DNA from 3 places in the Cronobacter muytjensii ATCC 51329 genome. Region 3 is predicted to be linked to each of the others. Evidence: predicted binding sites of a transcription regulator. Region 3 holds the regulator's gene; each other region holds the start of a gene.

Region 1 (4,235 bases), 1.1 Mb from region 3:
AAAAGCAGGCAGGAACAGGTGCTATCTTGTGACAGCGAAAAGGGGAGGCGTGCCTCCCCGTTACCTTTCAGAAGGTCATCGTGACGCCCGCGTAGTAGGCGCGGCCCGGTTCGTTGTATGTGGAAGCGCCTTCGTTTTCACGATACAGCGTTTTATCGAACAGGTTGCTGACGCCGCCGTTCAGACGCAGATTTTTGGTCAGCGCATAGTTCACGCCCACGCCGACAATGGAGTACGCGCCAACTTCCTTGTGGGAAAGGTTGCCGCCATCCTCAAGGCGAATTTCTGCCGCCTGACGCGGCTTCTGACGGCCATAGAACGTCCAGTTGAGATTAGTGGAAATTTTGTCGTTCACCTGCCAGTCGAGCATAGTGTTGACGGTATATTTCGGGATAACCGACAGCGGATTGCCGTTCTTTTTGGTTTCCGATTTGATCATATAAGTGGCGTTGGTGCGCCAGTTCAGCGCGTCTTTCAGCACCGGAATAGTCAGATTGCCTTCGAGGCCTTCCACTACGGCTTTACCGCCGTTTTCCCAGCGAAGGATATTGTTGCCATTGGATGCGTAGCCAATCACCTTGTCGCCTGAGACTATCTTGTTCTGGTAGTCGTTACGGAACCAGGTGATCCCTGCGTCAAAACCCTCTTTGGTGAATTCCAGACCGATCTCTTTGTTGATGCTGATTTCCGGCTTCAGATCTTCATTGCCGAGCAGATAGCAGCTGCCGCTCACGCCAATCGGACAGCCGTTGCCGCGCGTGGAGAGCAGGTAGCCTTTGCTCGACTGATAGAGGTTCGGTGCTTTAAACGCGCGGGCGATACCAGCCTTCAGCTTCACATTATCGCCCAGCTCCTGGGAGAGGTTGAGGCTTGGGCTCCAGTTGCCGCCGAACTGGTTATGATGGTCGTAACGCAGCCCGGGGATGACGACGGTACCGGGCAGGACATCGATATTGTCTTCAAAATAGACGGCACCGAGGGTCGCGCTGTTTTTACTGCTGCGCGAGGACGCGTCGCCGGAAACGTCGCCAATTGTGGTGTTATTGACGTTGGTCGCCTGCATGGATGCCGGGTCGTTGAGCTCTTCACGATCCCATTCCGCACCCAGCGTCATGGTCTGATCCACCAGCAGACTCAGCGGCACGTTGATTTCGCTGCTGGCGCGATAGTTTTCGAGCCGGCTGGTGCTGTATTTCTCATCGGTGATCATGCCTTCGACGCGGCCCGTCGTCCCTTCCTGAAGACGCGTATTGTTGGTTTTTTCGTAATAGAAGCCGGTTTTCGACTGGCCCCAGTCCCAGATGCCGTTATGGGTAATGCCGTAGCTCTGGCGATACATCCGGTTGGTTTCGTGGCCGTAGAGCGAAGGGACGAGACCGTCAGGGCTGACATTGCTGTTACTGTTCTGGGTGTCGCCCGCGTAGATGTTGCCCTGGCGGCTGTAGCCGTATTCAAAATCCAGGATCTGCTCCGGCGTTATCTTCCAGGAAACCACGCTGTTGATATCTTTATTGCGCACCCCTTCGCGCCCGGCGGCGTAAGAGCCATTCTGCGCAGTGTTGATGTCGTAATCGTCGGCATCGGTTTTGTTCAGATTGCCGTAAAGGCGCATGGTCAGCGCGTCGCCTGCCAGTGGGCCGCTCAGGCTGAAGTTGGCGCGTCGGGTAGCGCCTTCTTTGTCATTTTCAGGCTGGTTGGTGAAAAGTGAGAGCGAGCCGTGCCAGTCGTTGGTCGGGCGTTTGGTGATGATATTTACCACGCCGCCTGCCGCGCCGCTGCCGTAACGCGCCGCCGCAGGGCCGCGCAGCACTTCGATGCGCTCCACCATCTCGGCAGGCACCCAGTTGGTGTCGCCTCGTGTATCGCGCTCACCACGCCAGCTGTAGCGCACGGCGTTACGTGAGGTAACCGGGACACCATCGACCAGAATTAATGTGTTTTCCGGGCCCATGCCGCGAATGTCAATCTGGCGGTTATTGCCGCGGCTGCCGCTGGCGCTGTTGCCGGTCAGGTTAACGCCGGGCATTTTGCGAATAATGTCTGAAAGGTCGTTGACCGGCGGGTCTTTTTCGATGTCATCCGCGGTAATAACAGAAACGCCGGGCTGCTGCTTCAGCGCCTGCTCTGCGGTGGCCTGAACGACCATTACATCGCCGTCGTCCACATCCGCCGCCTGCGCGGCCCAGGCTCCGCTCCCGAGAAGTGAGGCCACCGCCAGCGCCAGTGGCTTGCGAATGTCATGCTTTTTTTCAAACATTATCAATTATTCCATTTTGTGTAGAAATGTTATCGCAAAACGGCATGATAATGATAACAATTATCATTACAACAGGTTGAGGGGAATCTCCATGATTTCTCCACATTTGCTCTAAATGTGTGCGCGTAATAAAGAAGCGCATAGTGAAAACGGGAAGATAGCCAGTCTGGAAAAACGCGCATAAAAAAGCCCCCGGGGAATGACCGCGGGGGCGTTGCATATTTGGCGTACCGGGAAGCGTTATTTTTCTTCCTGCGGCATGTGACGGTAGATGTAAACGCCGCTCAGCAGGGTAAATACCAGCGTCAGGCCCGGAATGCCAAATACTTTAAAATTCATCCAAACCGCCTCCGGCAGCCAGAAGGCGACATAGATATTCAACAGGCCGCAGAAGATGAAAAACATCGCCCAGGCGAGATTGAGGCGCGACCACGCCTGCGCGGGCAGGGTTATCTCTTTACCCAACATGCTCTGGATCAGCGGCTTTTTCATCACCCACTGCCCAATCAGCAACGCACCCGCAAACAGGGCGTAAATAATGGTCACTTTCCACTTAATAAACTCCGCATTGTGGAAATAGATAGTCAGCCCGCCGAATACCGCGACCAGCACGAAGGTCACCAGCGTCATTTTTTCGACCTTGCGGTATTTATACCAGCTGTAGATAACCGCCAGCGCAGTGGCGACGATCAGCGCCGCGGTCGCCCAGAAAATGTCATGCAATTTATAGACGACAAAAAAAACAATCAGCGGCAAAAAATCGAGTAACTGCTTCATACATCGGTTCCATCAGAAGGCCCACGTGCGACCACCGCCCGTGGGCAAAAGGGTCATTCCCGGATAAGCATATATAACCGGAATAAATAAATGAGCAGCAGCGCCGTCAGCAGGTTGCTGAAAGTGCCGGCAACCACCGCGCCGATTTGCGGCGTCAGCGCGGCAAAGGCAGGCGTAAACAGCAGCAGGGCGGTACGGGCCAGCAACCACAGCAGCACAGCAGGCGCCACCAGGCGCATATTGCGCCACGCAAGCCGCATACTGCTGCGCATCGAACCGAAAATGCCCGCTTTATCCTGCGCCATCATCACTGGCGCCAGCGACAGTAAAATCGCAAGGATCACGCCCGGCACCACCACCAGCATAATACCCATCTGCACCAGAAAGGTGGTCAGGAAGATCAGGATGAATAAGCGAGGCAGCAGCGGTGCGGCGGCGCCAATCGCGCGCAGCGCGCTGACGCTCTGTCCGGCGGAGACCGCCTGGATCAGCAGCAGAACGCCGCCCACCAACAGTGTATTGCCGAACATGCCGGAAAACGTCGAGGCAGCGGAGGCTTTCAGCAGCACCTGCTGCTGTTCCGGCGTCATATTTTGCACCAGCTCAAACAGGCTGGCACTGTTGCTCAGCGCATCACCCTCGCTCAGCATTGCCAGTTGATCCGCGTCCGGCGTGAAGGCGCGACCGAGGATCATAGAAATAAAGGCGCAAAGCAGCGCAATCAGCAGGATGGTCACCAGCTGATTGCGGAAAAAATTACCCGTGTCACGGTAAACGGATTTTGCCGTGATAGACATGCACTCTCCTTGGGTTGGCAGATGTTATTCCGCCGGCAATTGTACCCTGGATGATGGCGCAGTGGCAGCGCTGTAAAGGGGCGCTACAGGTAAGGAATTGTCAGGAAGCGGGGGCAGGCCATAGCGGGCGCGGGCGCGATTACACGCCTCGTTCACCACGCCGCCTTCGCCGGACATCGCAAATTCCCGACACGGCGACGGCCGGTTTTCATAAATTGTGCAGCGTACCGCCTCGCCGGGCGTGCCTTCCAGCGCCACGCAGCGGCTCTGTTTCTGGTTGGTGCCGCTCATGCAGCGCAAAAAGGGGGTGAGCGGCTCGGTAAGGGAAGCCGGGACAAGACCGCCGGCGTCATCCGCCTCGGCCCAGTAGAAAGAGACACGAAAATAAGCACAACAGGCTCCGC
Region 2 (4,235 bases), 1.0 Mb from region 3:
AGCGGGCGGGGGATGCTAAAGAAAATTTAACTTAAGTATTGATATTAAGTGCATAAAAAAACACCGACCCGGCGAACCGGGCCGGTGTTATGCATAAAAAACCGTTTTACCAGGCGTAGCTGACGGTGGCGGTGACTGTCCGGCCCACGCCATAGAAGCACGCGGTATCCGACGCGCAGGCGGAGACATATTTCTTATCCGCGAGGTTGTTGACGTTCATTTGCAGCGCGGCGCCTTTCAACTGGCCATTGAGTTCGCCGAGGTCGTAGCGGAGCATGGCGTCATAAAGATCGACCGACGGTACTTTGAAAGTGTTTTTCGCATCGCCATAGCTGGTACCAATGTAACGCACGCCCGCGCCGGCGGTGAGCCCTCTTAACGCGCCGCCGGGCAGCGTATAGCTGGCGAAGGCTGAGGCCATATGCGCCGGAATACGCGCAGGGGTTTTGCCTTCGGTGCCCGCCACGGTAGTACTGACGTTTTCGGCATCGGTATAGGTATAGGAAGCGATCAGGTTCAGGTGCTGTGCAAGCGTGGCGTGCAGTTCGGTTTCGACGCCTTTTGACTCCACTTCGCCTGCATTTTCGAAATAGCCCTGCGTGCTGTTGTACGTCGCCACGTTGGTCTGTTTCAAATCGTACAGCGCAAGCGACATCAGCACGCTGTCGGTCGGCTGATATTTCAGGCCCACTTCCGTCTGCTTGCCCTCCATCGGTTTAAATGGCGCGGTGCCGGCAGCGCGGTTGGTTTGCAGATTCGGCTCAAACGAGGTGCTGTAACTGAGGTAAGGCGACAGGCCGAAGTCAAAGGCGTAGAGCAGGCCGGTGCGCCAGGTGAATTTATTGTCGTTCTGCTGCGTCGAGGTGTTGTCCAGCAGATCGGCGGTGCGCACCTCTGAAACGTCATAGCGGCCCGAAAGCAACAGTTCCCATCGGTTCCAGCTCAGTTGATCCTGGAGATAGAGGCCCATCTGATCGAGATCCTGCTGTTCGTTAGTGGTCGGCGTCAACGCGCTGTCGCTGATGTCGAGGCCATAGACAGGGCGGGTCCAGTCCAGGTTGTAGCGGGCGCCGCTGTCGCGCGCGAGGCGCTGGTGGTCGCGGCTCTGCTTATAGTCGAACCCGGTCAACAGCGTATGGCTGATATCGGCGGTATCAAACCGGGCTTCCAGCTGGTTATCCAGACCGAACTCTTTTGTGTCGCGCTGTTCATGCTGCGGACGGCGCTGTAACACGGTCGAACTGGCGGCGCTGTTCACATAGACCAGATAGCGATACTCCTGGGTAATATGACTGTAGCGGGCATTCTGGCGCAGGGTGACGGCGTCGTTAAGCTGATGCTCCAGCTCGTAACCCACGGAGGTTTGCTCGCGGCGCGAGGTGTCGTAATCCGGATCGCTGACGTTGAAATCGCGCGCAATGGTGCGCCCGTCAGGCGTTGGTTTTGCGGTACCGTAAGCGGGCAGGAAATTGCGATAGCCCGCATCGGGATCTTTCTGGTAGCTCGTCAGCAGCGTGAAGCGCGTCTGATCGTTAGCGTACCAGGTGAGGGCGGGCGCGATTGCCACGCGGGACTCTTTATAATCTTCCACCTCGTTGCGCTGTGCGCGGCCCAGGCCGTTGAGGCGCCACAGCACACGGCCGTCGTCATCCAGCGCGCCGCCCACGTCAAACGCGCCCTCCGCCAGCCGGTGATTGCCGGTGCGCAGTTGCACCTGTTGCGCCGCCTCGCGGGATGGCCGCTTGCTTGTCATGCTGATAAGCCCGCCGGGGTTGACCTGACCGAACAGCACCGATGCCGGGCCGCGCACCAGTTCAACCCGTTCCAGCAGCCACGGGTCGACCACGCCGGTTTGTGATCCCGCGGTCGCGCCGAAGCTCAGACCATCCAGAAATTTCGGTACATAGCTGAAGCCGCGCACAAACACTTCATCGTTGCGGTTGGATCCGCCGCGATATTCGGTAAACGCGCCGGCGCTGTAGCGCAACGCCTGCGACACCGAGGTGACATCCAGCGCCGTCATCTGATCGCGCGTCACCACCGAGACCGACTGCGGCGTGCGAATAAGATCCGCGCTGGTTTTGGTGGCGGAGAGGGTTTTCGTGGCGACCATGCCTTTCAGCGGGGCGTGCGGATCTTCCGCCACGCCGTTCGTCACCACCATTGTCTCTTCACCGGGCGTGGCCGCCTGCGCGCCGCTACTGCCGACGGCAGCGAGACTGAGGATGCCGGGGATTATTATCTTATTATTTTTTAAGACCATTTCTGTCGTTTTCCTTGTCTTCATCATTAACCTGCGCGGCGGCGCAACGGCGAACCGCGCGTAAATCACACGACTGCAAACGGCTCGATGATATTGAAAATCATTACCATTTGCATTAAGTTGTTAACAAATTTTAAGGAGAGTCGAGTGAAGCGGATTGCGATAGTGATTGGCCTGCTGATGGGCGTCAGCACACTGCCGGGCGAGGCGGCTTCATGCCTGAAGGGAACGGCGAGCGGGGAACTGAGCGGCACGTTTGACCGCCGCGGGCGCGTTTGTATTACCCAGCCGGTGATGAAGGAAAACTATGTCGCCGCGACGCTTTCCGGCGCACAGCGCGCACAACTCACGGACGCGCGCCAGCAGAACCTGCGCGCCCTGGTCGCGCGCGGCCCGGCGGATGGCGCGCATTCGCTGCTGTTTGCGCTGCCGGCGCAGCAGGCATCGACGCTTATTCTTGAGGGCGAGGCGGGGACGCCGTGGTCGCTGCGCTGGCAGGCGCATGAGACCGTGCCGCTCGATCGCGAACAGCCGCTCGCACCGGTCAGTCCGACGCTCCAACAGCTGGCGCGCCACCTCGCGGCAGGCGGCGACACCGCGGCGTTCTGGCGCCAGATCGCCGCGCGCGGCACGCCGCTGGTGGAGCCGGTCGACAATGACCACCGGCGCGTCACGTTTTTATGGCGCGGCGCGCGCCGTAACGTGTTTATTCTCGGCTCCCCTGGCGGCGATCACGATCCGCTGTTCCGGCTTGGTCAGTCAGACGTCTGGTTTCGCAGCTATGTGGTGCCTGCTGACACGCTGATGCAGTATAAGCTTGCGCCGGACGTGCCGAAGACCAATGGCGGGGCGCGCGAACAACGCCGCGCTATTCTCGCAACCGCTCAGGCGGATCCGCTTAACCCGCGGCAGTTTCTCCCAGGCCAGGATGACCGCTGGAACCGCGCGTCGCTGCTGGCGCTCGGCGGCGGGCGTCAGTGTGGCGTACCGGCGGATCTCAACGGCGTGCGGCACGGCACGCTGACACGCCATACGTTTGACAGCGCGCGGCTCGGCAACCGGCGTGATATCCAGCTCTATCGACCGGCAAAGGCGGCGCGCTGGACGCTGATGGTCTTTGACGGCAATACGTATCAGGAGGACTACCGGCTGGCGTCGGTGGTCGACCGCCTGATTGCCGACCACCGCCTGCCGCCGGTGAATGTGGTATTTATCGACAGCCTTGACTTCGCGCGGCGCAGCCACGAGCTGCCGCCCAACCGCGATTTCGCCGACATGATGGCGCTGGAGCTGCTTCCCTGGCTGCGGGCGCGCGGTATTGAACCTCAAGGGCGGCGCACTATCGTCACCGGCTCCAGCTACGGCGGGCTGGCGGCGTCGTGGGTGGCGCTGCGCCATCCGGCAGCATTCGGTAATGTGCTGAGCCTGTCAGGATCGTACTGGTGGGCGCCGAAAGGGCAGCCCGCGAGCTGGCTGACGCGCGAATATCAACGTGCGCCGCGTCTGCCGGTGCGTTTCTGGCTACAGGCAGGGAGGTTTGAAACGCAGGGGCCGGATGGCGGTATTTACCGCAATACCGTGGAATTTGCGCAGACGCTGAAAGAGAAGGGCTACGCGGTGAGTTTTCATCCGTGGTCGAGCGGACATGACTATGCCGCGTGGTGCGAAGCGATGATGCAGGGCGTGTTGGATCTCACTCAGGCTCGCCGCGTACACGGCGAGTCAGAGTAATTACAGCGCGCTCAGCTGCTGGTAAAGCGGACCCGCGTTTTTATCGAGCTGCGGAAACAGGCTTTGTGACAAGAGATCAGACACGGCGTGGTTTGAGGCCAGCGCGATGAACGCCTCTGGCTGGCTGACGCTGTAACTGAAACTTGAAAAGGTGGTGGCCGCTTTGATTTCGACATCCGCCAGTTGAGGCGCGTTGCCGCCGTCGATGCGCCAGACATACAGCAGCTCGACATCCCGAATG
Region 3 (4,235 bases):
TTCGATGGGCGGCAAAGCGGCGATGGCGGTAACGGCGCTGGCGCCAGATCGCATTGAAAAGCTGGTGGCTATCGATATCGCGCCAGTGGATTATCAGGTCCGCCGCCACGACGACATTTTCGCGGCGGTCAACGCGGTGAGCGATGCGGGCGCGACAACACGCCAGCAGGCGGCGGATATCATGCGCCAGTATATCGCGGAAGAAGGCGTGATTCAGTTTCTGCTGAAGTCGTTTGTCGATGGCGTCTGGCGCTTCAATGTGCCGGTGCTGTGGAATCAATACGCCCATATTGTCGGCTGGGAACCCCTCCCCGCCTGGCGCGGCCCGGCGCTGTTTATCCGTGGCGGCGCGTCGCCTTATGTGGAAGAAGCGCACCGCGAAGCGCTGCTGGCGCAATTCCCGCAGGCCCGCGCGCACGTTATCGCGGGCGCGGGTCACTGGGTGCATGCCGAAAAGCCGCAGGCGGTGCTGCGCGCTATCCGGCGTTTTCTGGAAACTGATTAAAAACAGACCGACCGGCGCCGTCGCGCGCCGGATGCGTTGGCGCGCTTCGCTGCCTGATGTATGATGGCGCGCTGAAATACCGCCGGGCCCGCCCCGGCAGCCTGTTTCCCCTGTCTATACTCATACCATGGCAAAAGAACAAACGGACCGCACAACGCTCGATCTTTTCGCGGATGAACGCCGTCCGGGCAGACCGAAAACCAATCCGCTGTCGCGCGACGAACAGCTGCGCATCAATAAGCGCAACCAGCTTAAGCGTGACAAAGTTCGCGGGCTTAAGCGCGTGGAATTGAAGCTGAACGCCGATGCGGTGGACGCGCTGAACCATCTGGCTCAGGCGCGTAATATCAGCCGCAGCGAGCTGATAGAAGCTATGCTCCTCGCTCAGCTGAAAGCCTTGCAGGAGTAAGGTCTGGTCTGAATTTTACCCAAAAGGACGGGGCAATGTAGCAGAGAGTGCACCCGGCGCCTGATACCGTTTCCGCACCTTCACCTGTTCTGCTATGATTGCCCTATCTGTGGGCGTTATGCCAGCACCATCACATTTAGATTCAAGAGGTTATTCTTCTTATGGCAATCGTAGGCATCTTTTTCGGCAGCGACACCGGCAATACCGAAAATATCGCGAAAATTATCCAGAAACAGCTCGGGAAAGACGTTGCTGAAGTGCATGACATTGCTAAAAGCAGCAAAGAGGATCTGGAAGCGTTCGATATTCTTCTGCTTGGCATCCCGACCTGGTACTACGGCGAAGCGCAGTGCGACTGGGACGACTTTTTCCCGACGCTGGAAGAAATTGACTTCAACGGTAAACTGGTCGCGCTGTTCGGCTGCGGCGACCAGGAAGATTACGCAGAATACTTCTGCGACGCGCTGGGCACCATTCGCGATATTATCGAGCCGCGCGGCGCGACCATTGTTGGCCACTGGCCGACGGCGGGTTATCACTTCGAAGCGTCCAAAGGTCTCGCAGACGACGATCACTTTGTCGGCCTCGCAATTGATGAAGATCGCCAGCCGGAGCTGACGGCGGAACGCGTTGAAAAATGGGTGAAACAGGTCTCCGAAGAGCTGCACCTGCAGGAAATCATCAACGCCTGATGATAAACGGCGCGGGCGACCGTCCGCGCCGGTTGATAGATAAAAGCAATGAAAATAATTGCTACAAATTTTTAACTTTCCCTCACTACGCTGTACAATGGCATCCTTAATTATCAGGCCTCCCCGTGCAAAACGCTGGCGGGTCCACGATTTTTAAGCTCTTTTTTGCCGGACGCTTGCGGTTTTCATTTAGGCATGTCAGTTCTATAATGAGACGCATTCATCTTCGGCGTATCCGATGTATCGCTCCCTTCTGGGGCGAGTCGTTAAGCAACAGGACAGATTCCGCATGACTGACAACAATACCGCATTAAAGAAGGCCGGCCTGAAAGTCACGCTTCCTCGATTAAAAATCCTCGAAGTGCTGCAGGAACCGGTCAATCATCATGTCAGTGCGGAAGACCTCTATAAGCGTCTGATTGACATGGGTGAAGAGATTGGCCTTGCCACGGTCTATCGTGTACTGAACCAGTTCGACGATGCCGGCATCGTCACCCGTCACAACTTCGAAGGCGGTAAATCCGTTTTCGAGCTGACGCAACAGCATCATCACGATCACCTGATCTGTCTCGATTGCGGCAAAGTGATCGAATTCAGCGATGACTCTATTGAAGCCCGTCAGCGTGAAATCGCGACACGTCACGGCATCCGCCTGACCAACCACAGCCTCTATCTGTATGGTCACTGTGCCGATGGCGACTGCCGCGAGAATGAACACGCGCACGAGGTCGGCGAGAAGTAACGCTTGCCATAACGCCTGATCCAAAGCCGACGTTTGTCGGCTTTTTTATTGTCTGAAAACCAGACGCTGAAAATACACATGTATCATTTTGGATTAATAACACAGAGATGTGTATTTTAATACAGCGCACAATGCTTAATTAAACCACATATATTTTATTAAATATAAATTCAGAAAAGATAAATATCTTTATCGGTCAAGCGGTTAGCCAACGAAAGATTGCCGTTGTTCATTCCCTCTTCTCTGCCCCTTATTGCAGCAATAAAAAAGCATCCATTAAGATACAGCAACGACATAAATTTATTTTAAACAAGGTAACCAATATGGTATTACCCTCTAAACCTCTTGCTGAGATTTACCGCATTGCCGATATTTTCAATAGCTACGGCAACTGGTCTCGTGCGGAAAAAAATACGCTTATCCCGTTGCGAGACGGGGAAATTTGCATCATTCGCGGCGGTCAGTTTTCTCTGATGCGCCAGAGTGACCGCCTGTTGCTGGAAAAATGCAGCGCCCCTTCGGTTCTGGGCCTGGCGCGGAATTTAGGTAAATCCCAATTCATAAAATTACAGGCTGATTCAGAATGTCATTATCAGTTAATTCCTTTTGATTATTTCATGCAGGAAATCGAAAAAAATCATTGCCAGTTACATCTTCTTATTTTGTCCTCATGGATAATTAATATGCTTTGCTATCGGGAAGAAATTATGCTGGGCAGAAACAGCTACAGTATGATTAAAGCCAATATCGATTGTCTGGCGTCGATGGATGAGTTTATGCGTAACCGGATTAACGTCGCCGATTATATTGTTAAAAAAACAAATCTTTCCCGCAGTATGGTAATGAAAACCTTGTCCCAGCTACGCAGCGCGAAACATATTGAAATCAGCAAAGGCAAACTGCTTGCCGTTCACCATCTGCCAGAGGCGCTGTAAGACACCGCTTTAACACACGTAAAAGCCAGCCCGGAGGCTGGCTTTTTTAAAAAGCGCGTTACGGCTGTACGCGCTCCGTCCGGCTGTGGCGTTTGCCATCCACGCTTACGCTGCGTACCTGCACCTCGCCCGTCACGCGCGGCGGTTGCGCGGCGTCATAAGGCTGCCAGCGCGCGCCGCCATCAGTGGAATACTCCATCGTCACGCCAGGCAGGCTGATGTTCATCTGCAATACCCCTGCTTTCACGCGTGCGCCCGGCACCGGCAGACGGAACTGCACGCCCGCTTTCTCAAGTTTCGGCAGTTCGCGACGGCCAAGCAGGTTCGCAAAACGCGTCCAGTCCCGTTGTAGCGCCTGCATATCGACCTGATGCGTTTCGCCGCCCTTATACTCGCGCCCCGCCTGATAATCCTGCTCCCATGCGGCACGGTGCCAGGCGCGCTCCGCTACGGCCAGCAGACGCGGATACATCATGTACTCCATCTGCTTATCGGTACGCACCACTTCGCTCCAGAGCTGTGCCGAGAGCCCATAAGCGCCAGGCCAGGGTTTATCGGATTTAGCGCTGAACGCGTTGCCGTCGCGATCGACCGACGTCTCGGCGTTTTGCGGCAGGTTATCCGGCGCGAAACTGAAAATTTTACGCTCGTCGCTAAAGCGCGTGCCCCAGTAGTAGCCGCTCTCCGCCGGATTCACTTCGTTCGGGAAATCGAGATAGACGTAATCAGGGTTAGAGACCACAACGCGAAAGCCTTTGTTGGCCCAGTCGTTGACGCTGTCAAAACCGCCCCAGTAGAGGGTGTCCCAGAAGTTGACGTTGACATGTGAGGTGGCAAAGGCGCTGGCGTCTTTCGCATCTTTAAGGCCATCCTGCCAGGCCTGCATGGTGTCAATGCCGTGCGCTTTCACCAGCTTGCTGACCTCAACGCCAAAGTAGCTGGAGAGATGCTC

The links. Region 3 encodes Fur, which represses iron uptake genes when iron is present. Its sites were predicted from a motif close to ATAATAATGAGAACNACTATCAA; they were not measured.
Region 1: the regulator Fur is predicted to act here: its motif matches at 2,302-2,324, upstream of AFK63_RS07485 (TonB-dependent siderophore receptor).
Region 2: the regulator Fur is predicted to act here: its motif matches at 2,357-2,379, upstream of AFK63_RS08070 (TonB-dependent siderophore receptor).

Annotation. Positions count from the first base shown of each region.
Region 1 covers NZ_CP012268.1:1,609,100-1,613,334, forward strand. The annotation lists gene AFK63_RS07485 (TonB-dependent siderophore receptor) at 68-2,257, opposite strand; gene AFK63_RS07490 (septation protein A) at 2,498-3,034, opposite strand; gene AFK63_RS07495 (YciC family protein) at 3,088-3,831, opposite strand; gene AFK63_RS07500 (YkgJ family cysteine cluster protein) at 3,856-4,235, opposite strand, start outside.
Region 2 covers NZ_CP012268.1:1,728,243-1,732,477, forward strand. The annotation lists gene AFK63_RS08070 (TonB-dependent siderophore receptor) at 107-2,263, opposite strand; gene AFK63_RS08075 (alpha/beta hydrolase-fold protein) at 2,444-3,994, shown strand; gene AFK63_RS08080 (hypothetical protein) at 3,995-4,235, opposite strand, start outside.
Region 3 covers NZ_CP012268.1:2,736,082-2,740,316, forward strand. The annotation lists gene ybfF (esterase) at 1-505, shown strand, start outside; gene ybfE (LexA regulated protein) at 633-914, shown strand; gene fldA (flavodoxin FldA) at 1,076-1,606, shown strand; gene fur (ferric iron uptake transcriptional regulator) at 1,896-2,348, shown strand; gene AFK63_RS12675 (helix-turn-helix domain-containing protein) at 2,672-3,283, shown strand; gene AFK63_RS12680 (beta-N-acetylhexosaminidase) at 3,342-4,235, opposite strand, start outside.